Regions from separate parts of the Pedococcus bigeumensis genome, predicted to be linked through region 3. Evidence: predicted binding sites of a transcription regulator. Region 3 holds the regulator's gene; each other region holds the start of a gene.
What was found. Region 3 encodes HrcA, which represses chaperone genes, less so after heat shock. Its sites were predicted from a motif close to TTNGCACTCGNNNNNNNCGAGTGCNAA; they were not measured.

Region 1 (10,116 bases), on a different contig from region 3:
ATGTACCCGGTCCTGGCCAAGGTCCGTTACGACCGCCTCGACACGGTGACCGGAGACCGGCGGATGCTCGTCTCGAGCCTGGTCCTCAACTGGCTCGTCGGCCCGGCCCTGATGTTCACCCTGGCCTGGCTCCTGCTGCCCGACCTCCCCGCCTACCGGACCGGCCTGATCATCGTGGGGCTGGCCCGCTGCATCGCCATGGTGATCATCTGGAACGACCTCGCCTGCGGTGACCGCGAGGCGGCCGCAGTGCTCGTTGCGCTCAACTCGGCCTTCCAGGTCGTCGCCTTCGCCGGCCTCGGCTGGTTCTACCTGTCCGTCCTGCCGGGGTGGCTCGGCCTCCAGCAGTCCGGGCTCGACGTCTCGCCGTGGCAGATCGCCACCTCGGTCGTGGTGTTCCTCGGCGTCCCCCTGCTGCTCGGCTACCTGTCGCGACGTGTCGGTGAGTCCCGGCGCGGGCGGGACTGGTATGAGCAGCGCTTCCTGCCACGAGTGGGCCCCTGGGCGCTCTACGGCCTGCTCTTCACGATCGTCATCCTGTTCGCGCTGCAGGGGAGGCAGATCACCAGCCGACCCCTCGACGTGGCCAGGATCGCCCTTCCCCTGCTCGCGTACTTCGCGCTGATGTGGGGCGCCGGCTTCGTCCTCGGTCGCGTCCTGGGCATGTCCTACGCGCGCACCACGACCCTCGCCTTCACAGCGGCCGGCAACAACTTCGAGCTGGCCATCGCGGTCGCCATCGCCACCTTCGGTGCCACCTCGGGGCAGGCCCTCGCGGGGGTCGTCGGCCCGCTGATCGAGGTCCCGGTCCTGGTCGCGCTGGTCTACGTCAGCCTCGCGCTGCGTTCCCACTTCCCCACCCTCGAAAGCGAGAACCCATGAGCGACAAGCCTTCCGTCCTGTTCGTCTGTGTCCACAACGCCGGGCGCTCGCAGATGGCCGCGGCATACCTCGCACACCTCGGCGGGGGCGCCGTGGAGGTGCGGTCCGCCGGGAGCCAGCCGGCCGACGAGGTCAACCCGGCAGCCGTCGCCGCGATGGCCGAGGAGGGCATCGACATCGCCGCCGAGACCCCGAAGGTGCTCACCACCGAAGCGGTCGAGTCCTCCGACGTGGTCGTCACGATGGGGTGTGGCGACACCTGTCCCTACTTCCCCGGCAAGCGCTACGAGGACTGGGTGCTCGACGACCCGGCCGGTCAGGGTGTCGAGGCGGTCCGCCCGATCAGGGACGAGATCCGCGCGCGCGTCGAGGTCCTGCTCCGCGAGCTGGGCGTGACACCGCGGGCCTGACCGCCGCCGTCCACGGCGGGAGCAGTCGTTAGCCTCGAGTGGTGACTCCACGCTGGCCCGTCGTCCTGTTCGACTTCGACGGCACCCTCGCCGACACCATCCCCCTCATCGTCGCGTCGTACCACCACGCGCTCGGCTCGGTCCTGGGTGAGGTGGCGCCCGAGGACGAGGTCCGCTCGTGGATCGGCCGCCCCCTGCAGCCCGTGCTCGAGGAGCGCTACCCCGGTCGCGGCGCGGAGCTCACCCACGTCTACCGCACGTGGAACCTCGCCAACCACGACGAGCTGATCCGCACCGTCGACGGGGTGCCCCAGCTGCTCGACGACCTGCACGCCGCGGGCGCGCGCACCGGTGTGGTCTCGAGCAAGAAGGGCGAGACCGTGCGCCTCGGGTTGCGCGCCGTCGGGCTCGAGGCCCGCATCGACGTCCTGGCCGGGCAGGAGGAGACCACCCTCCACAAGCCGCACCCCGCGCCGCTCCTGTATGCCGCGGAGCAGCTCGGTGCCCCGCCGCACCACTGCGTCTACGTCGGTGACGCGACCGTCGACGTCGAAGCCGCCCGCGCGGCGGGCATGAGCGCGGTGGCCGTCACCTGGGGTGCCGGTCTCCAGCCCGCCCTGGCCGCGACGGGTCCGGATGCCCTCGTCGCAGACGTCGACGCGTTGCGCACGGCACTGTTCGGGCCGGCGGCCGGCTGAGGCTTGCACCCGGCAGCAGGTTGCGCCCCTAGACTCGCCGCGTGCACGGCTACAGCGACGCAAACCTCGAGGCCCTCGGCGACGCGATCCTCGCCTACTCCGCCGACCGCCTGAAGCTCGACCCGGTCCCGCTCGACGGGCCGCAGACGCTCGCCGAGCTCGACGCGAAGGCCGGCCAGACCATCACGGTCGACGGCATCGGCGGCCTCGAGGCGCTCAAGCTCTTCGAGGAGCACCTCGCCCAGGCCTGCATCTCCACCGACCACCCGCGTTACCTCTCCTTCATCCCGTGCGCCCCGACCGAGGCCGCGGCGATGTTCGACCTCGTGGTCGGGGCGTCGTCGATCTACGGCGGCTCGTGGCTCGAGGGTGCCGGCGCGGTGTTCGCCGAGAACCAGGCCCTGCGCTGGATCGCCGACCTGGTCGGCCTGCCCCCCGAGGCCGGCGGCGTCTTCGTGCCCGGCGGCACGATCGGCAACCTCTCCGCCCTCGTCGCGGCCCGCCACACGGCCCGCATGAAGGCCGCGCACGAGTCGCGCACCGGGACCGGTGCGCGGCCCTGGCGGGTCGCCGCCACGCACGGCGCACACTCCTCGATCCAGTCGGCCTGTGACGTCATGGACGCCGAGCTGGTCGGTGTCGAGGTCGACGACCGCGGCCGGCTCAGCGGTGCGGCCCTGCGCGAGGTCCTGCTGGCGCACGGCCCCGAGACGTTCTTCGCCGTGGCGGCGACCAGCGGCACCACCAACTTCGGGATCGTCGACGACCTCGCCTCGGTGGCCGAGGTCTGCCGTGAGTTCGGGATCTGGTTCCACGTCGACGGTGCCTACGGCGGCGCTGGTCTGGCGGCTCCGTCGGTGCGGCACCTCTACGCCGGCATCGAGCACTGCGACTCGTTCATCGTCGACCCGCACAAGTGGCTGTTCGCGCCGTTCGACTGCTGCGCGCTGATCTACCGTGAGCCGGCGCTGGCCCGTGCCGCGCACACCCAGCACGCCTCCTACCTCGACGTGCTGACCGACAAGCCCGACTGGAACCCCACTGACTACTCGGTGGGGCTGACCCGCCGAGCCCGTGGCCTGCCGTTCTGGTTCTCGCTGGCCACCCACGGCACGGGCGCCTACCGCGACGCCGTCGAGCGGACGCTCGAGGTCACCCGGTTCGCCGCCGAGGAGATCGCCCGCCGCGACTACCTCGAGGTGGTCCGCGAGCCCGACCTGTCGGTGGTGGTCTTCCGCCGGGTCGGCTGGACCGCCGCCGAGTACCAGGAGTGGTCCGACCGGATGCTCGCCGACCAGTTCGCGTTCGTCGTCCCCACCTCCCACCTCGGCGAGACCCTGACGCGGTTCGCGATCGTCAACCCGCGGACCTCCGAGGACGACATCACGGCCATCCTCGACACCATGGCCTGAGGCGCGAATCGCCTGGTGGGGCGAGTGGGACGGGTGTGACCAAACCCGTCGAGACCCGTCGCCGCAGAGTTCGCGAGTGGAATGACAAGCGTGTGATTCGCTCCGTATAGTTGCCCTTGCACGCACGGACGACACGTCCGCTCGTCACGTCTGCACAGCAGGCACGCCTGTGTCTCATCCAAGGAATGGTCGAGAGTTGAACTTCGCACACGAGCAGGGTCAGGTCAGCGTCACCACGGAGCTGAGCGATCGTGACCGCGAGATCATCGCCTTCGAGCGCCAGTGGTGGAAGTACGCCGGTGCCAAGGAGCAGGCGATCCGCGAGCTGTTCGACATGAGCGCCACCCGCTACTACCAGGTGCTCAACGCGCTCATCGACTCGCAGGCCGCCCTCGAGGCCGACCCGATGCTCATCAAGCGCCTCCGCCGGCTGCGCGCCTCGCGCCAGCGCGCCCGCAGTGCCCGCCGGTTGGGCATCCAGCTCTGACCGAGCCCCCTGGTTCACCAACGCCCGTGCAGAAGCGACTGTACGGGCGTTGTTGCGTCCGGGCGCGGCCCACTCAAGGAGCCCACGGGGTCCGGGACCCGCGGTGTCCACCCGGGCGCCCGCGGAGCCCCACCCGGGGGCCCACGGCTCCGATCCGGTGTCCTGCCCTGCTCCCGCGTGGTTCACTTCTGGCGTGGGCGGAGTGCGAACCCGGTTGGCTGGTCCCGATGACGCGCTCGTCGTGGCGGCCCTGACGCTGCAGTGCGCCCGTCACCGCGGGGGCCAGGGCGAGGTCGGCTTCCTCGACCGGTTCGCCCGTGCGTGGTCGGCGAGCCAGAAGGTCCGCCCGGTCTGGATCGCCGAGGCCGGCGACGACCACGCCGGCTACCTCCAGGGCCTGGTGGTCGAGCCGTTGCCCTGGCCGGGCCGGGTCCCCGGAGCCGGCGCCGAGCTGGTGGTCGACACCTTCTTCGTCCGCCCGGAGCACCGTGGCATCGGTGCCGGGGAGGTGCTGCTCGCCGCAGCCGTCGGCTGGGCCCGCGACTCCGGGCTGCGGGCGGTCACGATCTCGGCGGGCACCCACACGACGGCGATGGTCGAGCGGGTCGGTTTCGTCGCCGACGCCCGCGCCTACCGGATGGAGCTGTGATGGGAGCCGGGTTCAAGATCGGGTCGATCGTCGTCAACGTCCGCGACGTCCCCCGCGCGATGGCCTTCTGGGCGGCCGCCCTCGACTACCAGCCGCGCTACGAGCCCGAGCCCGACTGGGTGATCCTGAGCCCCCGCGACGGCGTCGGGCCCAACCTCTCCCTCAACCTGGGCGACACCCGACCGCTGCTGCACCCCCACATCCACCTCGACCTCTACGCCCACGACCAGGAGGCCGAGATCGAACGGCTCGTGGGGTTGGGTGCCCAGCGTGTCCAGGACTGGCAGTACCCCGAGGGTGAGCGCGACTTCGAGGTGCTCGAGGACCCAGAGGGCAACCGGTTCTGCGTCATCGACGCCCGTCCAGAGTGATGCGTCCCGGCTCGACGAACTCCCTGACCGATGTCCACGGGTTGCGGGTCGGCCACGCCACCCGTCGCGAGGAGGGCTGGCTGACCGGGTGCACCGTGGTGGTGGCTCCCGACGCAGGCGCCGTGGCCGGGGTGGACGTCAGGGGCGGCGCACCCGGCACGCGCGAGACCGACCTGCTCGACCCCCGCAACCTCGTCGACCGGGTCAACGCCGTGGTGCTGACCGGCGGGAGCGCGTTCGGGCTCGCCGTCGCCGACGGCGTGGTCCAGCAGCTGTATGCCGCGGGGCTGGGTTGGCCGATGGGGGAGCCCGGGCAGGTGGTCCCGATCGTGCCGGCGGCGGTGCTCTTCGACCTCGGACGAGGCGGCGAGTTCGCGCACGCCCCGACCGGCGCAGACGGTGTGGACGCCTTCGCCGTGGCCTCCGCCGACGCCGTGCTCCAGGGGTGCGTGGGCGCCGGCACGGGCGCACGGGCCGGCGGGCTCAAGGGGGCGATCGGGTCGGCCAGTGCGGTGCTCGACGACGGCACGACCGTCGCGGCACTGGTGGCCCTCAACTCGTTCGGGGCACCGCACGACGAGCGCACCGGCGAGCTGCTGGCCGCCCGGTACGGCCTCGGCGACGAGTTCGCCCACGTCGGGCTGCCGAGCGCCGACGAGCTGGACGCGGCGCGCGCCCGGGCCGACGCGGCATACGAGGGGCAGCCGGTGCGCCCGGGGATGGCGACGGTGATCGGTGTCATCGCCACGGACGCCACCCTCAGCAAGGCGCAGTGCCAGAAGGTAAGCGGCCTGGGCCACGACGGGCTGGCGCGGGCGATCCACCCGGTGCACACGCTGCTCGACGGCGACACGCTGTTCACCCTCGCGACCGGCGAGCGGCCGGCGCCCGAGCTGCCTGCCCTGCACGCCCTGATGGTGGCCGCGGGCGACTGCGTGACCAGGGCCGTGGGCCACGCGGCGCTGGCTGCCGAGTCGGTCGCCAACGGCACCGTCGACCTGCGGTCGTACCGCGACGCGTTCCCGTCGGCTGTCAGGATGGGGTGATGGAGCCCGACTGGAGCACGCCCGAAGGACTCGCTGCGATCAAGGACGCGCTGGCGTCCACCATCGACGGGTGGGAGCCACCGGTCGCGTATGCCGTGGGGATCAGCTCGGCGTCGTCGTCACCTGAGCTGGAGTTCCCCCACGTCAACGCCCCGGGAGGGCGGCACGCCCTGCCCGCGGTGGTGCTGGCCAAGCTGCTCGGTCACGCGAACGGGTCGCAGACCTACGACCTGTCCCGCCAGCAGCTCGAGGCCGCCGTGGAGACGTTGCGCCCCGCCGAGGCCTGCACCACCCTCGACCACCCCAACCTCGCGGCCTGGCGCACGGTCCTCGCCGGGCTCGACGCCAACCCGGCCCGCACGGCGTACGCCGTCTTCGTCGCCGACCTGGACGACCCGGTGGAGTCGGAGGCCGACGCCACGCTGCGCACGCTCCTGTGACGGGCGGCTGCATCAGGGTGGCTGGACCTCGAGGTCCATCGAGTCGAAGGCGAGCCCGACCGGCTCGATGACGAGGTCACGGTGAGCCCCGGCGCGGAGATCATCGCCGTTCGCCTGGCGCGGACACGTTTGCACTCTCCCGGGGAGAGTGCCAATAATGGCGTTAGCACTCTCACCCTGAGAGTGACAATCCAGGCCAGTCTGGGTGAGGTCCGGGGAACGCGGCGACGTGAGCCGCGCGAGCCGGGCCGTCCGTCGCGGGCACCCGCTGGCCACCGCTTACGTTTCGCGTGGGAGGAACCACCCGAATGGCCAAGATCATCGCTTTCGATGAAGAGGCTCGCCGCGGTCTCGAGCGGGGAATGAACATCCTCGCCGACGCCGTGCGCGTCACCCTCGGTCCGAAGGGCCGCAACGTCGTCCTCGAGAAGAAGTGGGGAGCCCCCACGATCACCAACGATGGTGTGTCCATCGCCAAGGAGATCGAGCTCGACGACCCGTACGAGAAGATCGGCGCAGAGCTGGTCAAGGAAGTTGCCAAGAAGACGGATGACGTCGCCGGCGACGGCACGACCACCGCCACCGTCCTGGCCCAGGCCCTCGTCAAGGAGGGCCTGCGCAACGTCGCCGCAGGCGCCAACCCGATGGCCCTCAAGCGTGGCATCGAGAAGGCCGTCGAGGCCGTCTCCGCCCAGCTGCTCGAGATGGCCAAGGACGTCGAGACCAAGGAGCAGATTGCTTCGACGGCCTCGATCTCCGCTGCTGACCCCCAGATCGGCGAGATGATCGCCGAGGCCATGGACAAGGTCGGCAAGGAAGGCGTCATCACCGTCGAGGAGTCCAACACCTTCGGCCTCGAGCTCGAGCTCACCGAGGGCATGCGCTTCGACAAGGGCTACATCAGTCACTACTTCGTCACGGACACCGAGCGCATGGAAGCCGTCCTCGAGGACCCCTACGTCCTCGTGGTCAACTCCAAGATCTCCGGCATCAAGGACCTGCTGCCCCTCCTCGAGAAGGTCATGCAGTCCGGCAAGCCGCTGCTGATCATCTCGGAGGACGTGGACGGCGAGGCCCTGTCGACGCTCGTGGTCAACAAGATCCGCGGCACCTTCAAGTCGGTCGCCGTCAAGGCCCCCGGCTTCGGTGACCGTCGCAAGGCCATGCTGGCCGACATCGCCATCCTCACCGGTGGCCAGGTCATCTCCGAGGAGGTCGGCCTGAAGCTCGACACGGCTGAGCTCGACCTGCTCGGCCGGGCCCGCAAGGTCGTCGTCACCAAGGACGAGACGACCATCGTCGAGGGTGCTGGCGACGCCGACCAGATCCAGGGTCGCGTCAACCAGATCCGCGCCGAGATCGACAAGTCGGACAGCGACTACGACCGCGAGAAGCTGCAGGAGCGCCTGGCCAAGCTGGCCGGCGGCGTTGCGGTCATCAAGGCCGGTGCCGCGACCGAGGTCGAGCTCAAGGAGCGCAAGCACCGCATCGAGGACGCCGTGCGCAACGCCAAGGCAGCCGTCGAGGAGGGAATCGTCGCCGGTGGTGGCGTGGCCCTGCTCCAGGCGACCAAGGCCGCGTTCGAGAAGCTCGAGCTCGAGGGTGACGAGGCCACCGGTGCGAACATCGTTCGCGTCGCAGCCTCCGCTCCGCTCAAGCAGATCGCGATCAACGCCGGTCTCGAGGGTGGCGTCGTGACGGAGAAGGTCAGCACGCTCGATGCCGGGTGGGGCCTCAACGCCGCCACCGGCGAGTACGTCGACCTCATCGCCGCGGGCATCATCGACCCGGCCAAGGTGACGCGTTCCGCGCTCCAGAACGCCGCGTCGATCGCCGCGCTGTTCCTCACCACCGAGGCCGTCATCGCCGACAAGCCCGAGAAGGCTGCGCCGATGGCCCCCGGTGGCGACGAGATGGGCGGCATGGGCTTCTAGCCCAGCCGCACGGCATACGCCACACGCCGAAGGGCGGTCCACCGAGAGGTGGGCCGCCCTTCGGCCATCCCCCGAACGGATCGGCTGCCCAGCGGCGTTACCCAAGCAGGGGGTGGGCCGTGTAGAACTTCCTCGTGCCGACTTCCCCGCCCCCCGGTCCCCTCGTCCTGGGGCCGCTGCTCCGCTACATCGGCGAGCGGTCGGCCACGATCTGGGTCCAGACCCGCGACGCCGCCGTGGTCCGGGTCCGGGCGTTCGACCGCGAGTGGTCGGCGCCGACCTTCGCGGCCCACGACCGGCACTACGCACTGGTGGTGCTCGACGGCCTCGAGCCGGGGTCGGCCAGTGCCTACCAGGTGGACATCGACGACGAGCGGGTCTGGCCCGAGCCGGTGCCCGAGCGCACCGACCTGCCGCCCAGCCGGATCAGGACCCTGCTGCACAGCGAGCCCACCCGGCTGGCCTTCGGCTCGTGCCGCACGAGCGTGCCGCACGACGCCGAGGGCAACGCGAGCAACGGCGTGGACGCCCTGCGCGCGTACGCCCACCACCTGAGCCGGCCCGAGCGCCAGGAGGGCGACTGGCCACACCTGCTGTGCTTCCTCGGGGACCAGGTCTACGCCGACGAGACCAGCGAGCAGATGCGTGACTACATCGCGTCCCGTCGCAGCCTCGACGAGCCGCCGGGCGAGGAGCTCAAGGACTTCGCGGAGTACTCCCACCTCTACTGGCTCGCGTGGACCGACCCGCTCAACCGGTGGCTGCTGTCGACGCTGCCGAGCGCGATGATCTTCGACGACCACGACATCCGTGACGACTGGAACACCTCGCAGAGCTGGCACCGTGAGATCAACCAGACGTCTTGGTGGCACGAGCGGATCGTGGGCGGCCTGGCCTCCTACTGGGTCTACCAGCACGTCGGCAACCTCTCGCCCGAGGAGCTGGCCGACGACGAGGTGTGGCAGCGGATCGCGGCCCACGCCGAGTCCGGGGCCAGCGGTGAGCTCGACCTGACGCAGGTGCTCGACGAGCTCGCCGAGCGGGTGGACGCCAAGCCGGAGACCTACCGGTGGAGCTATGCCCGCGACCTGGGGGAGTCCAGGCTCGTCGTGGTGGACTCACGCGCCGCGCGGGTCCTGGAGCCGGAGCGGCGCTCGATCCTCGACGACGACGAGCTCGCCTGGCTCGACGGCCAGCTGCGCGGCGACGTCGACCACCTGTTCATCGGCACCTCCCTGCCGTTCTTCATCGCGCAGGGCATCCACGACCTCGAGGCCATCAACGAGGCGATGGCCACCGGGGCCTGGGGCCCGCGGGTGGCGAAGTGGGGCGAGAAGATGCGGCGCGCCCTCGACCTCGAGCACTGGGCCGCCTTCCAGGAGGGCTTCGCCGCGGTGCTCGACATGGTGGTGCAGGTCGCCCACGGCGAGCGCGGGAAGGCACCCGGGACGATCACCTTCCTGTCGGGCGACGTGCACAACTCCTACATCACCGAGATCGGCCCCGACCAGCTCGGCGGCGGCAGCAGCACGATCCTCCAGGCGGTCTGCTCGCCCATCCGCAACCCCCTGCCGCGCCAGGTCCGCATCGCGCAGGCCTTCCTCGGCAAGGGGCTGGCCCGGCCCCTGGAGTTCCTCGTGAGCCGCACCGAGAAGGTGCCCAGCGCGCCATACCGGTGGGTCGTGACGCACGGCCCGTGGTTCGACAACAACCTCGCCACCCTCGAGGTCCGCGGGCGTGGGCTGGTGATGCGCTGGGAGGCCGGCGAGGTGCGGGGAGACCGCTAC
Region 2 (10,116 bases), 760 kb from region 3:
TGCACCTGGCCGCCCTCCTGGTCGGCGGCGACGAGCAGGCCGTCCGCGGCGGCGGCCTGCAGCCGAGTCGAGATCGCAGCCATCGACGTCGCGCCGTTCGACCACCCACCCAGGAAGATCACCCCGCCCAGGCCCTGCTTCTTCACCTGGGCTGCGAGTGCGCGCGAGCTGCCGGTGGGTTGCAACCCGACCATCAGCAGCTGGCCCGCGCGCTGCGCCGGGGTCATCGCCTCGGCCAGCCGCTGCCCACACGAGGGCGTGGCGGTGGTCGTGGAGCTCGACGAGCTCGAGGAGGACGAGCTGGAGCTCGGGCTGGACGATGACGTGGAGCTCCCGGACCCGCTGCTCGTGCCCGTGCCCGTGCCCGTGCCCGTGCCCGTAGAGATGGGTCCAGCTCCCGGGGCGCCCGAGTCGCAGGCGGCCGTCGTGGTCAGGGCCAGCGCTGCCAGTCCGGCCACGACGACACGGGCGTGGCGGGCCGGGTGCTCAGTCACGGCCCGAACCTATCCCGGTGGCCCAGCCGCGACGAAACCGCGACGAAACCGCACGGGAGGCGCGCCGCCCGCTCTGGCAGGATCGCGGCATGGCCATCCCCGTCGTCCTCGACGTCGACACCGGCGTCGACGACGCGTGCGCGCTGCTCCTGGCCGCGTTGCACCCGGCCCTCGACCTGCGCGCCGTGACCTGTGTCGGTGGCAACGCCGCGGTCGACGCCGTGGTCGCCAACACCCTGACCGTCCTGGACGCGGCTGACCGCCCCGACGTGCCCGTCGCCCGCGGTGCCGAGCGACCGCTCCTCGAGGACCCGGTCGACGCCCGGCACGTGCACGGGCAGGACGGCATGGGCGACCTCGACTGGCCGAAGTCGCAGCGCCGGCCCGACCCGCGCCATGCAGTCGAGCTCCTCCGAGACGTGCTCCTCGATGCGGCGGAGGGTGACCAGGCCCGCCGGGTCACGCTCATCCCGCTCGCGCCGCTCACCAACATCGCCCTCCTCCTGCGCACCTATCCCAGTGTTGCCAAGGGAATTCGCGAGATCGTGTTCATGGGTGGAGCGGTCGAGGCCGGCAACGCCACGGCGTCCGCCGAGTTCAACGTGTTCCACGACCCCGAGGCGGCAGCCGTGGTCCTTGATGCCTGTGCCGACCTCGACATCTCGGTGACGATGTACGGCTTGGACGTCTTCTACGCCCCACGCGTTGGGCGGGAGACCGCACGGACCTTGTCGGCGCCAGGGGGGCGCGACGCGGCCGACCTCGCCGGCCAGCTCATCGCGTTCCAGTGCGAGCGGTTCGGCACCGACGACGCCACCATCGGCGATGCCGGCGCGGTCTGTGCCGTGCTGGAGCCGGCCGGGGTCCGTCGTGAGCGCCTTCCGGTGCGGGTCGAGCTCGCTGGCACGTGGTCGCGGGGGCGCACGATCGTCGACCGCCGCGACTGGTCCGCCGGGCTCGACCACGACCCCCACGGGCAGGCGCGGTCGACCATCGAGGTCTGCCTCGACGTCGACGCCCAGCGCTACGCGACGCTGTGGCTCGACACGGTCGGCGGGGGGATGCGCTGATGGGCCGGGTCGTGGTGCTGGGCTCGCTCAACGTCGACCTCGTCGCCGCCGTCGAACGTCACCCGGGCCCGGGCGAGACGATCCTCGCCGACGGCGCGCTCGAGCGGTTCGCGGGCGGCAAGGGTGGCAACCAGGCCGTCGCCGCAGCGGCCGCCGGCGCCGACGTCGCCATGGTGGCCGCGGTCGGCGACGACGAGGGCGGACGCGCCTACGTCGAGCGCCTGCGCGACCGCGGGATCGACGTCTCGGCCGTCCGCACCACCTCGACCGCGTCGACCGGTCAGGCCTGGATCACGGTGGACGACGAGGGCGAGAACGCCATCGTCGTCATCCCCGGCGCCAACGGGCAGGTCGCTCCCGACGTCCTCGCCGACGCGCTGTCCGGCCTCGGCGCCGGAGACGTCCTCCTCCTGCAGCTCGAGGTGCCGGTGCGCACCGTCGCCGCGGCCGCCCGCCTGGCGCACGGCGCAGGCGCGCGGGTGGTCGTCAACGCCGCACCGTATGCCGCCCTGCCGCACGACGTGGCGGCGCTCGCCGACCCGCTCGTGGTCAACGAGCACGAGGCGCTCCAGCTCGCGGACAGCGACGCCCAGCCCACCTCGCTGCTGGTGACCTTCGGCGCCGCGGGATGCAGCTGGGACGGGGAGCGGCACGACGGCATACCGGTCGACGCTGCTGACGTGGTCGACACGACGGGCGCGGGCGACGCGTTCTGCGGTGCGCTGGCTGCGGCCCTGGCCCGCGGAGCGGACCGGGCCGCGGCGGTCGCGGCGGCGAGCCAGGCCGGCGCGGACGCGGTCCGGCACCGGGGCGCCCAGCGCGACCCCGAGCTCTAGCGACCCCGCTGACCCGAGAGGTGGAGGGCTGGAAGCCCACCGGGGAGGTGGAGGGCTGGAAGCCGACCGGGGAGGTAGAGGGCCGGAAGCCGACCGGGGAGGCGGCGGTCTAGAAGACCGAGACGTGCACGTGGTCCATGTGGTTCGCGGTCGGGCTGCCGCGGTCCGCCATGCCCTGCCAGCTGCCGCCGGGGTACCAGATGCGCTGGCGCCAGATGAGGTACTTGATGTTGAGCTCGCCGGCGTGGGCCTGCAGGAAGCTCGCGATCTCGTTGCCCTCGGCCGTGCCGCACATGATGTCGACGGCGTGGCCGGTGCCGTGGTCGAGCGGGTCGCCGGGGCGGTAGCCACCGAACGGCCCGGAGCCGGGGAACTGCGCCTTGACCGCGTTGATCACGGCGATGGCGTTCGGGGTCATGCCGCCGACGTTGGCCAGGCCGACGCGCGAGGTGTTGCGGGAGATGCCGGTCGCCGTCCGGGTGCTCTTGGCAGCCTGGGCAGCCTTGACCTTCGGCTTGGGGGCGGCCTTCGCGGTGAACCCGATGACCCCGTAGTCGGCGACCCGGGCGGGCGCCGACACAGCCTCGGCGCGGGCGACCACGGGCGGGTGGTGCACCTCGGCGGCGGTCAGCTCGAACGACGCTCCCGGCGCGGGGGCGGCGAAGGCGGTGGCGACTCCGAGGGCCGACGCAGCCAGGCCCAGGCCCTTGACGGCCGAGCGGTGGCTCGGGCGTCGCCACACCCGGGACAGCAGGGTCGTGGGTCGGGGACTGGTGCCGCGGTGGCGGCCGTAACCGTCGGAGTGAGGGGAGGACATCGCCGCCGAGGATACGAGATGGTAACGGCGCAGGGCCAACTCCCGGCGATTTCGGGCATCGCTTGCCCTGACTTGCCCCCGTTTGCCTGCGATTCGCCCGACTGTGCGCCGCGCGAGGAGGCCGCCTCAGGCCGGACGGACGATCAGCGCGACCTGGTTGCTGCGCACCCTGGTCAGGACGACCGTCGCTTCCTGGTGCCCCTTCGCCGGCAGCCGCAGCTGCCGTCGCAGCAGGTCGGCGTCCACGCTGACCCCACGCTTCTTGATGGTCAGCCGGTCGACCCCGTGGTCGCGCAGCCAGCCACGCAGCGCCTTGACGTTGAAGGGCATCGCCTCGACCACGGCATACCGCTTGGCGTAGGGGACGTCCACGGACCGGCTCGACCCGACGTAGCCGACCCCGGCGTCGAGCTCGGCACCGTCGGTCGCGGCGGTCAGGGCGCCGACCAGGCCGGCCCGGAGCACGGCCTTGTCGGGTTCGTAGAGCCAGCCGCCGAGGTCGGCGAGGTTCTGCAGCGGTGGGGGGTCGCCCTCGGTGTCGGCCTCGGTGACCACGACCGCGGGACCCGCCGCGCGCAGCACGGCGGCGGAGCGTCCGGCGGTCCGGACCAGGGGTCCCCACCAGACGGCGCACTCGACGACGTCGCCCTCCCACGAGGTCCACTGCGCCTCGGCCCCGGGCGGCAGGGCGGCGTGGGGGAAGGCCGGGCTGAGCTTGGCGCCGGTGGCGGGGAGGGCGCGGGCGACCTCCTGCACGGTCGCCCAGCTGGGGGAGATCTCGGCGAGGTTGAAGATCCGGCGGGTGCGACCGGTGACGTCGGCGACGCCGGGGGTGCGTCGCGCCGGGTCGAGCCAGGCACCGACCCCCCGAGCCCCCTCGCCGGCCGGGGCGGTGAACTCCTCCACGACACCCTGCTGCGCAGTGGAGTCGGGCCAGTGCCGCAGGTTGACCGCCGCGATGCCGGCGGTCAGCTCGTCGGCGTCGATGGCCCGGACCCGCAGGTCGAGCCCGGCCATCGCCATCGCATCCGCCCCGATGCCGCAGCCGAGGTCGTGCACGGTGTGGATGCCGGCGGCGCGGAAGCGCTGCGCGTGCTGCGCGGCGACGCCCAGCCGGGTGGCCTGCTCGAGCCCGTCGGAGGTCAGCACCATGCCGCGGGCGAACTCGCCGAACTTCTCGACGGCGCGGCCCCGCAGCCTGGCCTGGTTGAGAGCGGCCGCCACGAGGTCGGGGTCGAAGCCCGCGTCGCGCAGTCGCTGCTGGAGCGCGAGGGCCGACGACTCGTCGTACGGCGGGAGCGACTGCAGCAACCCCCAGCCCTCGCCGGTGGTCAGCCGTCGCAAGAGGGCCAGGTCCATGTCGCGCATTGTTGCGTATGCCGCGTGCCGAGGTCGCGGGTCGGCGCCCCCCTGATCGGGGGCTGAGCCTGCGGAGTGTGGCTCAGCCGGTGCGGCGCCACTCGTAGGGCGTGGTCGTCGAGACCTTGACGAAGCCGGACCGCTCGAGGATGGGCCGCGAGAACTCGGTCGAGTCGCTGTTGATGTAGCGCTTGCCGTGGCCCATCGCCGACCGTGCCCGGGCTGCCGTCAGGGCGCGGTAGATGCCCTTGCCCCGGTAGTCGGGCAACGTCGAGCCGCCCCAGATCCCGGCGAACTCGGTGCCCTCGACCGGTTCGAGCCGGCCGGCGCTGACGATGCGGCCGTCGTGCTCGGCCACCCACATCTCCATGTCGTCGCGCGTCCGCAGCCGGTGCAGGAGCTGCTCGACCATGCCCTGGAGCTCGGCCGGCTCGTCGCCGAAGACCTCGCCCTGCATGGCCGTCATGGCGCGGACCTCGTCCTCGTCGGTCACCCGGCGCACCGCGACGCCCTCGGGGAGCTCGACGTCGACCGCGAGCAGCCGGGCCTCGCCGATCATGATCGACTCCGGCTCGTCGGGCACGAACCCGTGGGAGACCAGCGCGTCGTGCAGCCCGGGGGCGTGGTCGTGGCCGCGGGTCTTCCACTCCACCCGGTCGATCTCGGGCATCGCCTCGTAGTGGGCCAGCGCCTGCTCGACGAGCTGCCGGACCGACTCCTCGCTCGCGGGGGTGCCGTCGACGTCGAGGGTCCGGTACGTGATGAACCCCCGGCCCCCGAGGTAGGTGGCGAGCACCAGGGGGCCCAGCCGGTCCACCGTGATGGCCGACGGCACCTCGGCCTCCTGCCGGAGCTGCTCGTCGTAGGCGCGGAGCAGCACGGCGGGGTCGCTCGGGGAGGTCGTCATGGGCCAGACCCTGCCCGCTCCGGGGTCTTCCGCGCCACCGGATATGGGTCGTGGAGTCCGCCCTCGGCGAACTCGGCGTCCAGTTCTGGCACTCGAGTTGACCGAGTGCTAACCGCGAGCCTAGATTTGCGTTGGCACTCCGGTTCGCCGAGTGCTAACGCAGCCAGCCGGTCGACCCCCGCGACGGCGACCGGATCGGCAGCACCCCGCACCACCACCACTGTCCAACTTCGACATTCCCGAAGGGGAGGTCCTCACCGTGTCGGTTTCCATCAAGCCGCTCGAAGACCGCATCGTCGTCAAGTCCGTCGAGGCCGAGCAGACCACCGCGTCTGGCCTCGTCATCCCGGACACCGCGAAGGAGAAGCCCCAGGAGGGCGAGGTCCTCGCGATCGGCCCGGGCCGCATCGACGACAACGGCAACCGCGTCCCGCTCGACGTCACCGTCGGCGACCGCGTGATCTACAGCAAGTACGGCGGCACCGAGATCAAGCACGGCGGCGAGGAGTACCTCATCCTCTCCGCCCGCGACGTCCTCGCCATCGTCGGCTGAGCATCCGCACCTCGTGAGTGACGTGCCCTGTGTGCCGGCTATCCGGCACATGGGGCACGTCGCGTTCACGGCCTCATCTCACTGCACTGCACCCGATTGCTAGAGAAGGACTTTCATGGCTAAGACGCTGGAGTTCAACGACTCCGCCCGCAAGTCGCTGGAGCGCGGCGTTGACGCGCTCGCGAACGCGGTCAAGGTGACGCTCGGCCCCAAGGGCCGCAACGTCGTCATCGACAAGAAGTGGGGCGCCCCCACGATCACCAACGACGGTGTGACCATCGCGCGGGAGATCGAGCTCGAGGACCCCTACGAGAACCTCGGCGCCCAGCTCGCGAAGGAGGTCGCCACCAAGACGAACGACGTCGCGGGTGACGGCACCACCACCGCGACCGTGCTCGCCCAGGCCATGGTCAAGGAGGGCCTGCGCAACGTTGCCGCGGGTGCCGCCCCGGCCAGCCTCAAGCGCGGCATCGACGCCGCTGTCCAGGCCGTCAGCGCCCGGCTGCTCGAGAACGCCCGCGAGATCGAGGGCAAGGACGAGATCGCCCAGGTCGCGTCGCTCTCCGCCCAGGACGAGACCATCGGCTCGACCATCGCCGAGGCCTTCGACAAGGTCGGCAAGGACGGCGTCATCACCGTCGAGGAGTCCTCGACCGCGACGACCGAGCTCGAGTTCACCGAGGGCATGCAGTTCGACAAGGGCTACATCTCGCCCTACTTCGTCTCCGACGCCGAGCGCATGGAGGCCGTGGTCGAGGACGCCTACATCCTCATCAACCAGGGCAAGATCTCGGCCATCGCCGACGTCCTGCCGGTGCTGGAGAAGGTCGTCAAGACCGGCAAGCCCCTGCTGATCATCGCCGAGGACATCGACGGCGAGGCGCTGTCGACCCTGGTGGTCAACAAGATCCGCGGCACTTTCAACGTGGTCGCGGTCAAGGCCCCGGGCTTCGGCGACCGTCGCAAGGCGATGCTCCAGGACATGGCGACCCTCACCGGTGGCCAGGTCATCTCCGAGGAGGTCGGCCTCAAGCTCGATCAGGCTGACCTCGACGTGCTGGGCCAGGCCCGTCGCGTCGTCGTCACCAAGGACACCACCACCATCATCGACGGCGCCGGCGACTCCGACGACGTCACCGGCCGGGTCAACCAGATCAAGGCCGAGATCGAGCGCACCGACTCCGACTGGGACCGCGAGAAGCTCCAGGAGCGCCTCGCCAAGCTCGCCGGTGGCGTCTGCGTCATCAAGGTGGGTGCCCACACCGAGGTGGAGCTCAAGGAGAAGAAGCACCGCATCGAGGACGCCATCTCGGCGACCCGCGCGGCCATCGAGGAGGGCATCGTCGCCGGTGGCGGCTCGGCCCTCGTCCACGCCTCCAGCGCCATCGACGACCTCGTGCTCGAGGGCGACGAGGCGACCGGTTCGCTGATCGTCAAGAAGGCCGCGGCCGAGCCGCTGCGCTGGATCGCCGAGAACGCCGGCATGGAGGGCTACGTCGCAGTCTCCAAGGTGCGCGAGCTCACGGTGGGCAACGGCCTCAACGCCGCGACCGGCGAGTATGGCGACCTCATCAAGGCCGGCGTCATCGACCCGGTCAAGGTCACCCGCTCCGCGCTGGTCAACGCCGCCTCGATCGCGGCGATGGTGCTCACCACCGACACGCTCGTGGTGGAGAAGAAGGAAGAGGAGTCCGAGTCCGCCGGTGGCGGTCACGGTCACGGCCACGGTCACTGACCCCACGGCATACCTCGTCGAAGGCCCGTCCCCACTGGGGGCGGGCCTTCGCCATGTCATGCCGCCGCCATGTCCTGCACCGACTGCGCGGCATACGATTCGGGAAGGGCAGGTGGCGAAGGACGAAGGTGGCCATGGCGGACCGGTTCGCCGAACCCCCCAGCTTCGACGAGTACGTCGTCGCTCGGGGTGGCGACCTGCTGCGAACGGCCTGGCTGCTGGTGGGGGACGACCGCGCAGCCGAGGAGCTCGTCCGCACCACGCTCTCCCGCAGCTGGCCGCAGTGGCGCCACCTGTCGCAGGTCGGTGCGGGCTCGTACGACGCGGGGCTGCGGCGGGCGCTCGTGGAGACCTACCTGCGGCGGCGGCACACCCGGGTCCGCCGCGTGGAGCAGCCGGCCACCGTGGCCGACCCGCCGTCCCGCGCCGAGGTGCTGGGCGCCCTGGCCGAGCTGGGTCCGCGCGAGCGCGTGGCCCTGGTCCTGTGGACCTTCGATGGCCTCTCTGACGGCCAGGTCGCGGCGGCGCTCGACGACGACGTCGCCGCGGCGCGACGGCATCGGGTGCGCGCGCTCGACACGGTCTGCGGCCGGCTGGGGTTCGACGAGGGCCGGCTCAGGGTGGTGCTCGACGCGCTGCCACCCCAGGACCCCTCCGTGGCCGGCCTCCTCGAGCAGCCGAGACCGTATGCCGCGCGCTGGCGGGGAGTGCGCGGCTGGGCGCTCGGGGGAGTGGCCCTGGTGGCCGCCGTCACGGTCGGCAGCCTCCTCGCCGGCCGTGGCCCCGACGGCGTGACCCCCCTACCCACCCCGCAGCCGTCCGCCGTGACCTGCCGTGACTCGCTCGCGCCGCCGACCCCGCCGCCGGTCACCACCGAGCCCCTGAGCCGCAGCGTGTCGGCCGTGCTGGTGTGCGCGCAGACCGACGACGGCTCGGTGTGGTCGGGCTTCCTGCCGCCGGATGCGCCGGTGAGCGTGCCGCTGGCCGTGGACGCCCTCGACCTGGCACCTCGCACGAGGGGCACCGAGTGCCCGCCCCTGCCGACCGGGCCGGCCTTCCGGATGGTGCTCCTCGGGGTCGACGGCGCGGTGCACACCTATGCGAACGAGGGCCTGGCCTGCAACGGCTGGCCCGCGCTCGCGAGCTACTACACCGCCCTGGCCGAGCAGGGGGCGCTGACCGACCCGGCGTCCGACGCCACGGAGGGTGGGTTCCTCGGCTGCCCCTCCGTGCTCGGGAAGTCGCTCGCGCCGCCGGGGGTGGCCCCGCCCAGCCTGCCCCGCGGCGCGGTGCTCGAGGCCGCCACCGCCTGCCTGCACCCGCGGGCCGTGCCGACCGCGGTCCCTCGGTTCCGGCCGGTGCGTGCCAACGTGCTCGGCGACCCGCAGCTCGCCCAGCTCAATGCCGACCTCGCCAGGAGCGGATCGGCGACGCGGGCAGGGAGCACCTGCACCACCGGGTCGTCGCTGTTCGTCGTCGAGGCGCGGCTGCGCAACGGGCGGACGCTCGAGCTGAGCAGCAACTGCGCGGACGTGTTCTCCGTGGACTGGCAGTCGCGCGACAACTGGGCGGTCAGCGCCCAGACCAGGGACATGCTCCGGGCCCTGCTCGTCGCCGAGTGACCGGGCGGGTGGAGGTGTCGGTGGCGCTGGCGGTGGAGGCGTCGGCGGAGGTGGGGGTGGAGGTGGCGGTGGAGGCGTCAGCGGAGCTGGCGGCGGAGCTCAGCCGCCGGTGACGACGTGCAGTGACTGGCCGGCATACGTCACGACCTGACCGGGGCGCACCTGCGCGCCGCGTCGCACCTCGACGGCTCCGTCGACGGTCACCTCGCCGAGCTCGATCACCGAGCGGGCCATCGCGCCGTCATCGACCACGCCGGCGAGCTTGAGGAGCTGGCCGAGCCGGATGGACTCGTCGCGGATGGGGACCTGGACAGGCTCGACAGGGCTGCTCACGCCGCCGAGTCTAGGTGTGTCACCAGCCGGGGGTCCGCCCGCAGCGGGCAGCGGTCAGCTGGCGGCGGGGACCGCGTGGCCGGCGTAGTGCGCCTCGCGCTCGTCCTCGGTCATCGCGCCCCACACTCCGTAGGGCTCGCGGACCCGGAGCGCGTGCTCGCGACACTGCGTGAGCACCGGGCAGGCGAGACAGACTTCCTTGGCCTGGGAGTCGCGGGAGCGGCGGGCCGGGCCACGCTCGCCTTCGGGGTGGAAGAAGACCTCTGGGTTGATCTGCCGACAGGACCCGTCGAGCTGCCAGTCCCACAGGTCGGCAATGGGTCCAGGAAGCCGTGACAACTCAGCCATGTCGTCCTCTTCTCCCGCGGCACGATGCCGCACGTCTCGGAC
Region 3 (10,116 bases):
CGCGAGCGGCTCGAGCGCGAGTTCGACCTCGACCTCATCTCGACGCTCCCCAACGTGGTCTACGAGGTCACGATGGACGACGGCAAGAAGCTCACCGTCACCAACCCCAGCGAGTTCCCCTACGGCAAGGTCACCTCGGTGACCGAGCCCGTCGTGCGGGCGACGGTCCTCGCGCCGACCGAGTTCATCGGCGCGATCATGGAGCTCTGCCAGCAGAAGCGCGGCACCCTGCGCGGCATGGACTACCTCTCCGAGGAGCGCGTGGAGATGCGCTACACGCTGCCGCTCGCCGAGATCGTCTTCGACTTCTTCGACCAGCTCAAGTCGCGCACCCGCGGCTACGCCTCGCTCGACTATGAACCCGACGGCGACCAGGAGGCCGACCTCGTCAAGGTCGACATCATGCTGCAGGGCGAGGCCGTCGACGCGTTCAGCTCGATCGTCCACAAGGACAAGGCCTACGCCTACGGCGTGATGATGGCCGGCAAGCTCAAGGACCTCATCCCGCGCCAGCAGTTCGAGGTGCCCATCCAGGCGGCCATCGGCTCGCGCATCATCGCCCGCGAGAACATCCGGGCGATCCGCAAGGACGTCCTGGCGAAGTGCTACGGCGGTGACATCAGCCGCAAGCGCAAGCTGCTCGAGAAGCAGAAGGCCGGCAAGAAGCGGATGAAGAACATCGGCAGCGTCGAGGTGCCCCCGGAGGCCTTCATCGCAGCACTGTCGAACGACGCCGCGACCAAGAAGTAGGGGACCCGCGCCGACGAGGTTACCGACGGGTAATGTCTGCCGCATGGTCGACACCTACGCGCTCTACCGGCGCCTCGCGGCATACCCCCGGGGCAAGCTGCTGTTCTCGCTCGTCTTCGAACAGGCGGCGCCCTACTTCCGCACCGCGCGGCCGCGGTTCGTCGAGCTCGGCCCCCACCGCGCCGAGCTGACCATCAGGAAGCGTCGCCGGGTGCAGAACCACATCGGCACCGTCCACGTCATCGCGATCTGCAACGGGCTCGAGGCAGCGATGGGCGCCCTCGCCGAGGCGACGATCCCGAGCACCCGCCGGTGGATCCCGAAGGGCATGGAGGTCGAGTACACCGCCAAGGCGACGAGCGACATCACCTGCATCGCGGAGACTGACCCGGCCGACTGGGCGCGCGAGGGTGACGTCGAGATCCCGGTGCGGGTCAAGGGAGTCCGCGACGACGGCACAGCGGTCGTGCAGGGCACCATCCGACTCTGGGTGACGGACAAGCCCTCGCGCTGAGCCGTGGCCGCCCGGCGACGACCCGGTATGCCGCGCGGGCTGGCTCAGCCGCGCAGGCTGGTCCGCAGCTCGGTGACGTCGTCGGCCGACCATCCCTGGGCGCGCAGCCACCCGGCGGCTCCGTCGTGCCGCTCGGCCAGCACCTCGAGGATCCGTCGCATGGTCTCCGGCCGCGGGCGGTGGTGGTCCACGGGCTGGTCCTGGAGTGCCTCGCTGTAGGCGGGACGAGCCAGCAGCCGGGCCATGATGCGCTCGATGCGCTCGCCCGTCGCGACGTAGTCGGCGACGACGTCGTCATCACTCACGCCGGCGACCGAGAGGGCCAGGCCGACGACGGTCCCGGTGCGGTCCTTGCCGGCGGCGCAGTGCACGATCGTCGCCCCCCGGCTCCGTGCGACCACGGCCAGGGCGGCACTCACCGAGTCGGGCCGGTGGGTCAGGTAGCCGAGGTAGTGGCTGGCCCAGTAGTCGTCGTCGAGGCGGGGCTGGGCGTCGGCCTTCTGCTGGTCCTGCTTCGACCAGGGCAGCACCAGCGCCTCCTGCGCGCTGACCGCGTGGACGTCGTCGCGGAACAGCGAGTGGTGGTGGTGCGTCAGGTCACGGGCCCGCAGCGGCCCGGGACCCTCGAGCGTCAGCTCGACGTTGCTGCGCAGGTCGACGACATCGGTGACCCCGAGCTGCTCGAGGGCCTCGACGTCGGCGTCGCTGAGGTCCTGGAGGTTGTCGGAGCGCAGCAGCCGGCCGGTGGCCACGACTCCACCGTCAGTGGTCGGCAGGCCACCGACGTCGCGCATGTTGACGACGCCGTCGAGCTCGATCCAGCGGGGTGTGGTCACGGCTCGACCCTACGGGGAGCCTGCGGACCGAGCCGCGAGGGGCCTTCGGGGGCAATAGGTGAGGGCCTCGGAAAGTATGAGTTTCCGAGGCCCTCTACGACCAGGACCGAGGTCCTGATCGACGCTCTCGCCGAAGCGAGTGCGTAGGCATATTTCTAATCGAGGGACCGGTCCGCGACAAGGGGTTCGGCCCAGATTTCCCCGAGATTCCGGGTCCATTTGCTCGGCCTGCGGCGTGTCGCCGAGACACGCCGGGTCAGGGCCACTGGCAGTCGCCTGCGAGGATGGAGCCATGCCCAGCGCCCTCCCCGACGGTGACCCGGCGCCGTCCGACGGACGGTTGCCGCAGGCGTCACTCGGGTCCCTCGAGCACCACCCGTTCGGCATCTACCTGCACGTGCCGTTCTGCTCGGTGCGGTGTGGCTACTGCGACTTCAACACGTACACCCTGACCGAGCTGGGGGTCGACGGTGCGAGCGTGGCCACCTTCGCGGACGCGGCCCTGCGCGAGCTGTCGCTGGCCCGGACCGTCCTGGGCGAAGCGCCCACGGTCGACACGGTGTTCGTCGGCGGAGGCACCCCCACGATGCTGGCCGCCGTCGACCTGGCGCGGATGCTGGACGGCATCCGCGCGGGCTTCGGGCTCGCTCCCGACGCCGAGGTGACCACCGAGGCCAACCCCGACTCGGTGACGCCCGAAGGGCTCGAGGTGCTCGCCGCCGCCGGCTTCACCAGGGTGTCGCTGGGCATGCAGTCGGCGGTGCCCCACGTGCTGCGCACCCTGGAGCGCACCCACGACCCGGCCAACGTCGAGCGAGCGGTCCGGGCCGCGCGGGCCGCGGGCCTCCAGGTCAGCCTCGACCTCATCTACGGCACACCGGGGGAGTCGCTGGACGACTGGCGCACCAGCCTCGACGCCGTCACGTCCCTGGCCCCCGACCACGTCTCGGCCTACGCGCTGGTAGTCGAGGAGGGCACCAAGCTCGCCGCCCAGGTGCGGCGTGGTCAGGTGCCCGCGCCGCAGGACGACGACGAGGCGGCCAAGTACGAGATCGCCGACGAGCACCTCACCTCAGCCGGCTACGGCTGGTACGAGGTCAGCAACTGGGCGCTGCGCGACGAGGCCCGCTGCCGCCACAACGAGGGCTACTGGGCCGACGGCAACTGGTGGGGCATCGGCCCCGGAGCGCACAGTCACGTCGGGGGAGTGCGGTGGTGGAACGTCAAGCACCCCAACGCGTACGCGGCGCGGGTCGGCGAGGGGCTGAGCCCGGCGCACGGCCGCGAGACGCTCACCGACGAGCAGCGCCACGACGAGCGCGTCCTGCTGGGCGTGCGGCTGGTCGACGGGCTCCCGATCGACGACCTGCACGACGACGGACGAGTGGCCGTCGCCGGCCTGATCGCCGAGGGGCTCGTGGACCCGACAGCGGCGCTGCGTCGTCAGCGGGTGGTGCTCACGAGGCAGGGCCGGCTGCTCACCGACACCGTCGTGCGACGGCTCCTCGGCCTGCGCTGAGACCCGCCCGGATCACTTCACCCAGTCGGGGGTCATCGGGTAGCGGTACCACTCACCGTTGTTGGCCTTGACCGCCGCGATGATCTGGAAGACCACGGACGCGATAGCCACGGCGATCAGGAGGGGCACCGTGATGATCAGCGTCACGATCGGCAGGGACAGCAGACCGAGGCCCACGTAGGCGACCAGCAGGACGAGCTGGAAGTTCAGCGCCTGCGCCGTGTGGTGCCTGATGAACGGACCCCTGTCACGCAGCACCAGGTAGATGACCAGCGGTCCCAGGAAGGGCATCCCGACCACGGCGGACGCGAAGGGTGACAGGTGCACGAGGGTGGCCCAGGTCTTCTCGTCCTGCGGGGACATCGGCCGCTGGGGGCTGCCATAGCCCGGCTGCGGCTCCGGCTGCTGCGGTTGGTCGGTCATTGCTCTCTCCGTCGTCTCCGTGGGTGCTGCCTCCAGTGAAACGCATCCGGGCCCCCGGGAGAACGTCTTTCGGGGTCCGACCGGGGGTCCCGTCAGGGGCAGGTCAGGGCCGACCCTGACGTGCCCCGCCCCCCGCCTGCCTCAGTGCCCCGGCTCCGTCACGAAGTCGATCAGCTCCTCGACGCTGGCGAGCAGGGTCGGCTCGAGGTCGGCGTAGGAGCGGACCGTGCCGAGGATCTGCTTCCAGGCCCGGGCGATGTCGGCCTGGGTGTCGTGCGGCCACCCCAGGTGGTCGCAGATGCCGTCCTTCCACGACTGGCCGCGCGGGATGACCGGCCAGGCGGACAGCCCCAGCCGTTCGGGACGCACGCTCTGCCACACGTCGACGTAGGGGTGGCCGAGCACGCGGACGTGCGCGGCATACGGACCGACGGCGGCGGCCTGCACGACGCGGTGCTCCTTGGTGCCGGGCAGCAGGTGGTCGACGAGCACCCCCATCCGGCGTCCCGGGCCGGGCTGGAACTCGGCGATGGCACCCACGAGGTCGTCGACGCCGTCAAGCATCTCGACGACCACCCCCTCGACCCGGAGGTCGGCGCCCCAGACCTTCTCCACGAGCTCGGCGTCGTGGCGGCCCTCGACGAAGATCCGCGACCCGCTCGCCACCTTGGCGCGAGCACCCGCGACCGTCCGCGACCCGGAGGCGGTGCGGGAGGCGGCGGCGCGGGCCTCGGCCAGCTGGGCGCGGGCGGCCGCCGTCGGTGGCGTCAGCACGACCGGAGCGCCGTCGAGGAGGAACCCCGGCCCCATCGGGAAGCCCTTGGTGCGTCCGCGCCGGTCCTCGAGGTGGACCACGCGCATCCCGCCGGCCTTCTCCACGCGGACGACCGCGCCGCACCAGCCGGTCTCGACGTCCTCGACGACCAGGCCGGTCTCGGCCTCGACCTCGCGGGAGCGCCCGCGCGGGGGGACCTTCCAGTCGCCGGACAGGACATCGGAGCCATAACGGTCGGACACCGAGGCAGGGTATGCCGCGCCCGCGCCTTCGCGACGTGGGCGCGCCGCCCGTGCTGGTTCCGGCCCGGGAACAACGTAGACTTGGCACTCGCTGAGCCTGAGTGCCAGTGCCAGCTGCCCAACGCCGTGTCCGTTGTCGGACCTTGAGTGGTCGAGGAGGTCTTCGATGAGTGAGGAACGTCGTCTCGCAGTGTTGCGCGCGATCGTGCAGGACTATGTCCAGACCTCCGAGCCGGTGGGGTCGAAGTCGCTGCTCGACCGCCACCAGCTTGGCGTGTCCGCCGCGACCGTGCGCAACGACATGGCCGCGCTGGAGGAGGAGGGGCTGATCGCCGCTCCCCACACCAGTGCCGGTCGCGTGCCCACGGACGCCGGCTACCGGCTCTTCGTCGACCGGCTCAGCTCGGTCAAGCCGATGACCGCCGCCGAGCGGGCCGCCATCGCGCAGTTCCTGGAAGGGGCGGTCGACCTCGACGACGTCGTCGACCGGACCGTGCGGCTGCTGGCCTCACTGACCCGTCAGGTCGCCGTGATGCAGTACCCCTCGCTGACCAGGTCCACGGTGCGCCACATCGAGTTCGTGCCGATGGGTCCCAGCCGGCTCATGGTCGTGCTGATCGTCAACACCGGCCGGGTCGAGCAGCGCGTCATCGAGACCCCGCACGACCTGTCCGACGCCGACGGCGAGGCGCTGCTCGGCCTGGTCCGCGCCAAGGTCAACGCCAGGGCCGTCGGGCAGCGCCTGGTGGGGGCCGCCGCGTCCCTGGCCAGCCTCGCCGACGAGTTCGAGCCCGCGGACCGTGACCTGGTGCGCTCGGTCGTGCAGTCCCTCGACGACGCGCTCGTCGAGGAGCGCGAAGAGCGGGTGGTGCTGGCGGGCACCTCGAACCTCGCGCGGGTCGGCACCGACTTCCCGCTCAGCATCGGCCCCGTGCTCGAGGCGCTGGAGGAGCACGTCGTGCTGCTCAAGCTGCTCGGCACGGCTCGGGAGACCTCCGACGCCGTCTCGGTGCGGATCGGCCACGAGAACCCCTTCGCCGGCCTCCAGTCCACGTCCGTCGTCTCGACGGAGTACGGCTCGGGCTCGGAGCTCGTGGCCGGGCTGGGCGTGCTCGGCCCCACTCGCATGGACTACCCCACGACGATGGCGTCGGTGCGGGCCGTGGCCACGTACGTCTCCCGGATCCTCGCGCAGTGACGCGCGTCGACCCGCTGCCCCGAACGTCAGCCTGCCTGACTCCACCCCCTGTGACACCAAGGACATCGCGTTGAACGACTACTACCAGGACCTGGGCGTGTCCCGGGACGCCAGCCCCGAGGACATCAAGCGGGCCTACCGCAAGAAGGCGCGGACGCTGCACCCTGACGTCAACCCCAGCCCCGAGGCCGAGGAGCAGTTCAAGAAGGTCTCGCAGGCCTACGACGTGCTCTCGGACGCCGACAAGCGCCGCTCCTACGACATGGGATCCGACCCGTATGCCGGTGGCGCGGCCGGCTTCGGCCAGGGCTTCTCGTTCAGCGACATCATGGACGCCTTCTTCGGCGCCGGTGCGGGCCAGGCGCAGCGCGGCCCCCGGTCGCGCCAGCGCCGCGGCCAGGACGCCCTGATCCGCCTCGACATCGACCTCGCGGACGCGGTGTTCGGTGCGGAGAAGGAGCTCGCGATCGAGACCGCCGTGGTCTGCTCCACGTGCCACGGCGACGGGGCCCAGCCGGGCACCTCCCGGCGCACCTGCGACGTCTGCGGCGGCCGCGGTGAGATCCAGCAGGTGCAGCGCTCGTTCCTCGGCCAGGTCATGACGACCCGTCCCTGCGTCACCTGCCAGGGCTACGGCGAGGTCCTGGTCAGCCCCTGCTTCGAGTGCTCCGGTGACGGCCGGGTCCGGACCCGGCGCACCCTCACCATCAAGGTCCCCGCGGGCGTCGACACCGGCACCCGGATCCAGCTCGCCGGGGAGGGCGAGGTCGGCCAGGGCGGCGGCCCGGCCGGTGACCTCTACGTCGAGGTCGCGGTCCGCCCCCACCAGACCTTCCAGCGTCGCGGTGACGACCTGCACTGCACGGTCGAGCTCCCGATGACGGCAGCAGCGCTGGGCACGACGGTCAAGCTCGAGACCTTCGACGGCACCAACGAGCTGGAGATCAAGTCGGGCACCCAGGCCGGCGACGCGATGACCCTGCGCGGGCTCGGCGTCACGCACCTGCGGGGCACCGGCCGCGGCGACCTCATCATCCACGCCAACGTGCAGACGCCGACCCGCCTCGACGAGCAGCAGGAGGCCCTGCTGCGCGAGCTCGCAGCCCTGCGCGGCGAGGAGCGACCCGAGGGTCGGCTGTCCCCGGCCCACCCGGGCCTGTTCGGCAAGCTGCGCGACGCCTTCAAGGTCAAGTAGCAGCCGACCGTCGTGACGCTGCCCCTGTTCCTCGTCGACCCCACCGTCGTCGTCGGCGCCGCGGTGGGCGGCCGGGTCGTGCTCGACGGCCCGGAGGGGCGGCACGCGGCGACCGTCCGGCGGATCGGCGTCGGGGAGCAGGTCCTGCTCGCCGACGGAGCCGGGCTGCGGCTCACCTGCGCGGTGGTCGCCTCCGGCAAGGCCGAGCTGGAGCTCAGCGTGGTCGAGGTCGACCACGAGCCCGAGGCCCAGCCCCGCTTCGTCCTCGTGCAGGCGCTCGCGAAGGGCGACCGGGATGACCAGGCCATCGAGGCGGCGACGGAGTTCGGGGTCGACGAGGTCGTGCCGTGGCAGGCGTCCCGCAGCATCGTCCAGTGGCGCGGCGAGCGCGCCGACAGGGCCCGCCGCAAGTGGGAGTCCACCGTGGTGGCGGCCGCCAAGCAGTCGCGGCGCGCGCGCGTCCCGGTCGTCGCGGACCTGGTCACCATCAAGGCGCTCGCGGCCCGCGTCACCGGCGCCGCGGCGGCATACGTGCTCCACGAGGACGCCACCCGGAGCCTCGCCACCCAGGTGCTCCCGGCCACGGGGGACGTCCTGGTCGTGGTCGGCCCGGAGGGCGGGATCACGCCCGAGGAGGTCGCGGCGTTCGAGGCGGCCGGCGCCCTGACGGTGCGGCTGGGCGACACCGTGCTGCGGTCCTCGAGTGCCGGCCCGGCCGCCATCGCCGTGCTGAGCGCGGCCGGCCGCTGGCGCTGACCGTCGCTCAGCGCACCGTGAACGACACCGCCTTCTCCGCACTCACGGAGCCGTCCTGGGCGCTCAGCTCGCGCACCCGGATCGTGTAGTCGCCGGCGGCGAGCCTGCCGAGCGAGAAGGAGTACGCGCCCTGCATGGGCGCTCCGATGGATGCCGTGGCGTGACCGGTCGACACCTGCGTGGTGCCGCGGTCGAGCTGCCAGTTCACGGTGGCCTCGAAGACGATCGCCAGGCCCTTCACCACCACCGGCTTGGCCGCCGGCAGGACCTGGTCGCGGGTCGGGGCGGTGACCCAGATGGGCGCCACGTCCTCGTAGAGACGGTCCGACGGTGGGCGGGTGAAGTCCTGGTCCGTCGAGATCGACCCGAACAGCGTGGTCGACCCGTCGGCGACCCGGATCCGCACGGGAAGGCTCGTCTGGGATGCGGCCTGTGCGGTCCACACGATCTCCTGGACCGCGAGCCGCTGGGTCTCGGCGTCGAACCCGCCCGCGCCGGGCCCGCTGAGCTCCACCTCGATGGCCTCGGGTGTGACCGAGGCAGTCGTCACCCGCGTACCGCTCCAGGGCTGGAGGTAACCGTCGGTGTTGCTGAACGGCTGGGCGTTCATGGCCAGGCCGAGGGCTGCCTCGACCCGGTTGGCCGCACCCCCGCCGACCGGGATCGTCCCGCGCAGGAACTCGCGGAACAGCCTGTACTTGGTGGTGTCGCCCCCCACTGGTCCCACGAAGTAGACCGGGAGCGAGACCGCCTCGGTCGCGGAGGGAGCACTGGTGGTGGGCGAGCCGGTCGAGCCCGTGGTGGGGGCCGACGACGAGACGGAGGGGCCGTGGGTGGCGGGCGGCGTGACCGTGGACCCGTCGTCCTGGCCGGACCACCAGACGCCGCCGATGATGGCGGCCACGGCGGCTGCCGCGGCGAGTGGCAGCACCCAGTGGCGGGTGCCGGAGCCGCCCGTGGCGGTCACCGGACCGACCTCGCGGGCCTCGTGCAGGATCGTGTCGAGCCGGTTGGACGGCCGCACCTGCTCGGCGTCGCGCGCCAGCGCCTGACGCAGCCGTCGCTCGACCTGGTCGAACTCGCCCGGCTCGTAGTCGGGGTGCAGGAAGTCGGTGCGGTCGCTCATGACGTGGCCTCCATCCGGTCGCGCAGGGCCGCGAGACCGCGATGCGCATGGGCCTTGACCGAGCCCGGGGAGATGCCGAGGGCATCGGCGATCTCGGCCTCACTCAGGTCGAGGTAGTAGCGCATCGTCAGGACCTCTCTCTGGCGCTGGGGTAGTCGGCCCAGCGCGCCGATCATGGTGGTGGTGGTCTCGGACTGGAGGGCGCGGTCCTCGGCGCTGGCTTCGGTGTGCCGGGCGTATGCCGTGGGACCGCCCTGCTGCTCGCGGGTCAGGTAGCGCTCTTCGACGCCGCGGTGGCGCAGGCCGGAGCGGGCCCCGTTGACCACGGCACGGCGCAGGTAGGCGGCCGCAGCCTGGTGCTCGCGGAGGGTGTCCCAGCGGCGGTGCACCGCGATGAAGGCGTCCTGGACGACCTCCTCGGCAGCCAGGTCGTCACGCAGGAGCAGCCAGGCCAGTCGCACCAGCCCCGTCCAGTGCGCGGCATACAGCTCGGTGATGGCCTCGTCGGCACTCGGCCGCACCTCATCACCCCGGTCGCGCTCGGCCACGCTCAACAGTCTCACGCCACCTAGACGCGCAACCTCACCGGCCGGTTGACGCGCCGATACCCTCTTTCTCCATGACGGACACCGGCATGGACGACACCGGCCCGGGCGACGCGGGCACCAGCGACGCGGGTACCAGCGACGCGGGCACCAGCGACGCGGGCACCAGCGACGCGGACACCAGCGGCACGCCCCCGGGCGGCGCGACGACTCGGGCCGTCGACCCGGCCTGCCTGT

Region 1: groL (chaperonin GroEL) is a predicted target of HrcA. The motif match lies at 6,524-6,550, and genes of this name have one in related genera.
Region 2: groES (co-chaperone GroES) is a predicted target of HrcA. The motif match lies at 5,569-5,595, and genes of this name have one in related genera.

The regions. Positions count from the first base shown of each region.
Region 1 is NZ_BAAAQS010000003.1:963,161-973,276, forward strand. It holds gene arsB (ACR3 family arsenite efflux transporter) at 1-882, shown strand, start outside; gene ABD262_RS15225 (arsenate reductase ArsC) at 879-1,292, shown strand; gene ABD262_RS15230 (HAD family hydrolase) at 1,334-1,990, shown strand; gene ABD262_RS15235 (pyridoxal phosphate-dependent decarboxylase family protein) at 2,032-3,402, shown strand; gene ABD262_RS15240 (DUF3263 domain-containing protein) at 3,599-3,889, shown strand; gene ABD262_RS15245 (GNAT family N-acetyltransferase) at 4,083-4,538, shown strand; gene ABD262_RS15250 (VOC family protein) at 4,538-4,909, shown strand; gene ABD262_RS15255 (P1 family peptidase) at 4,909-5,955, shown strand; gene ABD262_RS15260 (hypothetical protein) at 5,955-6,395, shown strand; gene groL (chaperonin GroEL) at 6,704-8,329, shown strand; gene ABD262_RS15270 (alkaline phosphatase D family protein) at 8,464-10,116, shown strand, end outside.
Region 2 is NZ_BAAAQS010000005.1:778,685-788,800, reverse strand. It holds gene ABD262_RS19340 (glycoside hydrolase family 3 N-terminal domain-containing protein) at 1-494, opposite strand, end outside; gene ABD262_RS19335 (nucleoside hydrolase) at 584-1,564, shown strand; gene ABD262_RS19330 (PfkB family carbohydrate kinase) at 1,564-2,400, shown strand; gene ABD262_RS19325 (VldE C-terminal domain-containing protein) at 2,510-3,217, opposite strand; gene ABD262_RS19320 (class I SAM-dependent methyltransferase) at 3,344-4,576, opposite strand; gene ABD262_RS19315 (GNAT family N-acetyltransferase) at 4,659-5,483, opposite strand; gene groES (co-chaperone GroES) at 5,743-6,036, shown strand; gene groL (chaperonin GroEL) at 6,152-7,771, shown strand; gene ABD262_RS19300 (hypothetical protein) at 7,906-9,393, shown strand; gene ABD262_RS19295 (RNA-binding S4 domain-containing protein) at 9,493-9,726, opposite strand; gene ABD262_RS19290 (WhiB family transcriptional regulator) at 9,781-10,074, opposite strand.
Region 3 is NZ_BAAAQS010000005.1:17,140-27,255, reverse strand. It holds gene lepA (translation elongation factor 4) at 1-750, shown strand, start outside; gene ABD262_RS15835 (hotdog fold domain-containing protein) at 794-1,264, shown strand; gene ABD262_RS15830 (tyrosine-protein phosphatase) at 1,309-2,100, opposite strand; gene hemW (radical SAM family heme chaperone HemW) at 2,393-3,619, shown strand; gene ABD262_RS15820 (DUF4870 domain-containing protein) at 3,632-4,042, opposite strand; gene ABD262_RS15815 (DUF3097 domain-containing protein) at 4,184-5,059, opposite strand; gene hrcA (heat-inducible transcriptional repressor HrcA) at 5,226-6,257, shown strand; gene dnaJ (molecular chaperone DnaJ) at 6,328-7,452, shown strand; gene ABD262_RS15800 (16S rRNA (uracil(1498)-N(3))-methyltransferase) at 7,465-8,208, shown strand; gene ABD262_RS15795 (Gmad2 immunoglobulin-like domain-containing protein) at 8,216-9,334, opposite strand; gene ABD262_RS15790 (SigE family RNA polymerase sigma factor) at 9,331-9,882, opposite strand; gene ABD262_RS15785 (histidine triad nucleotide-binding protein) at 9,954-10,116, shown strand, end outside.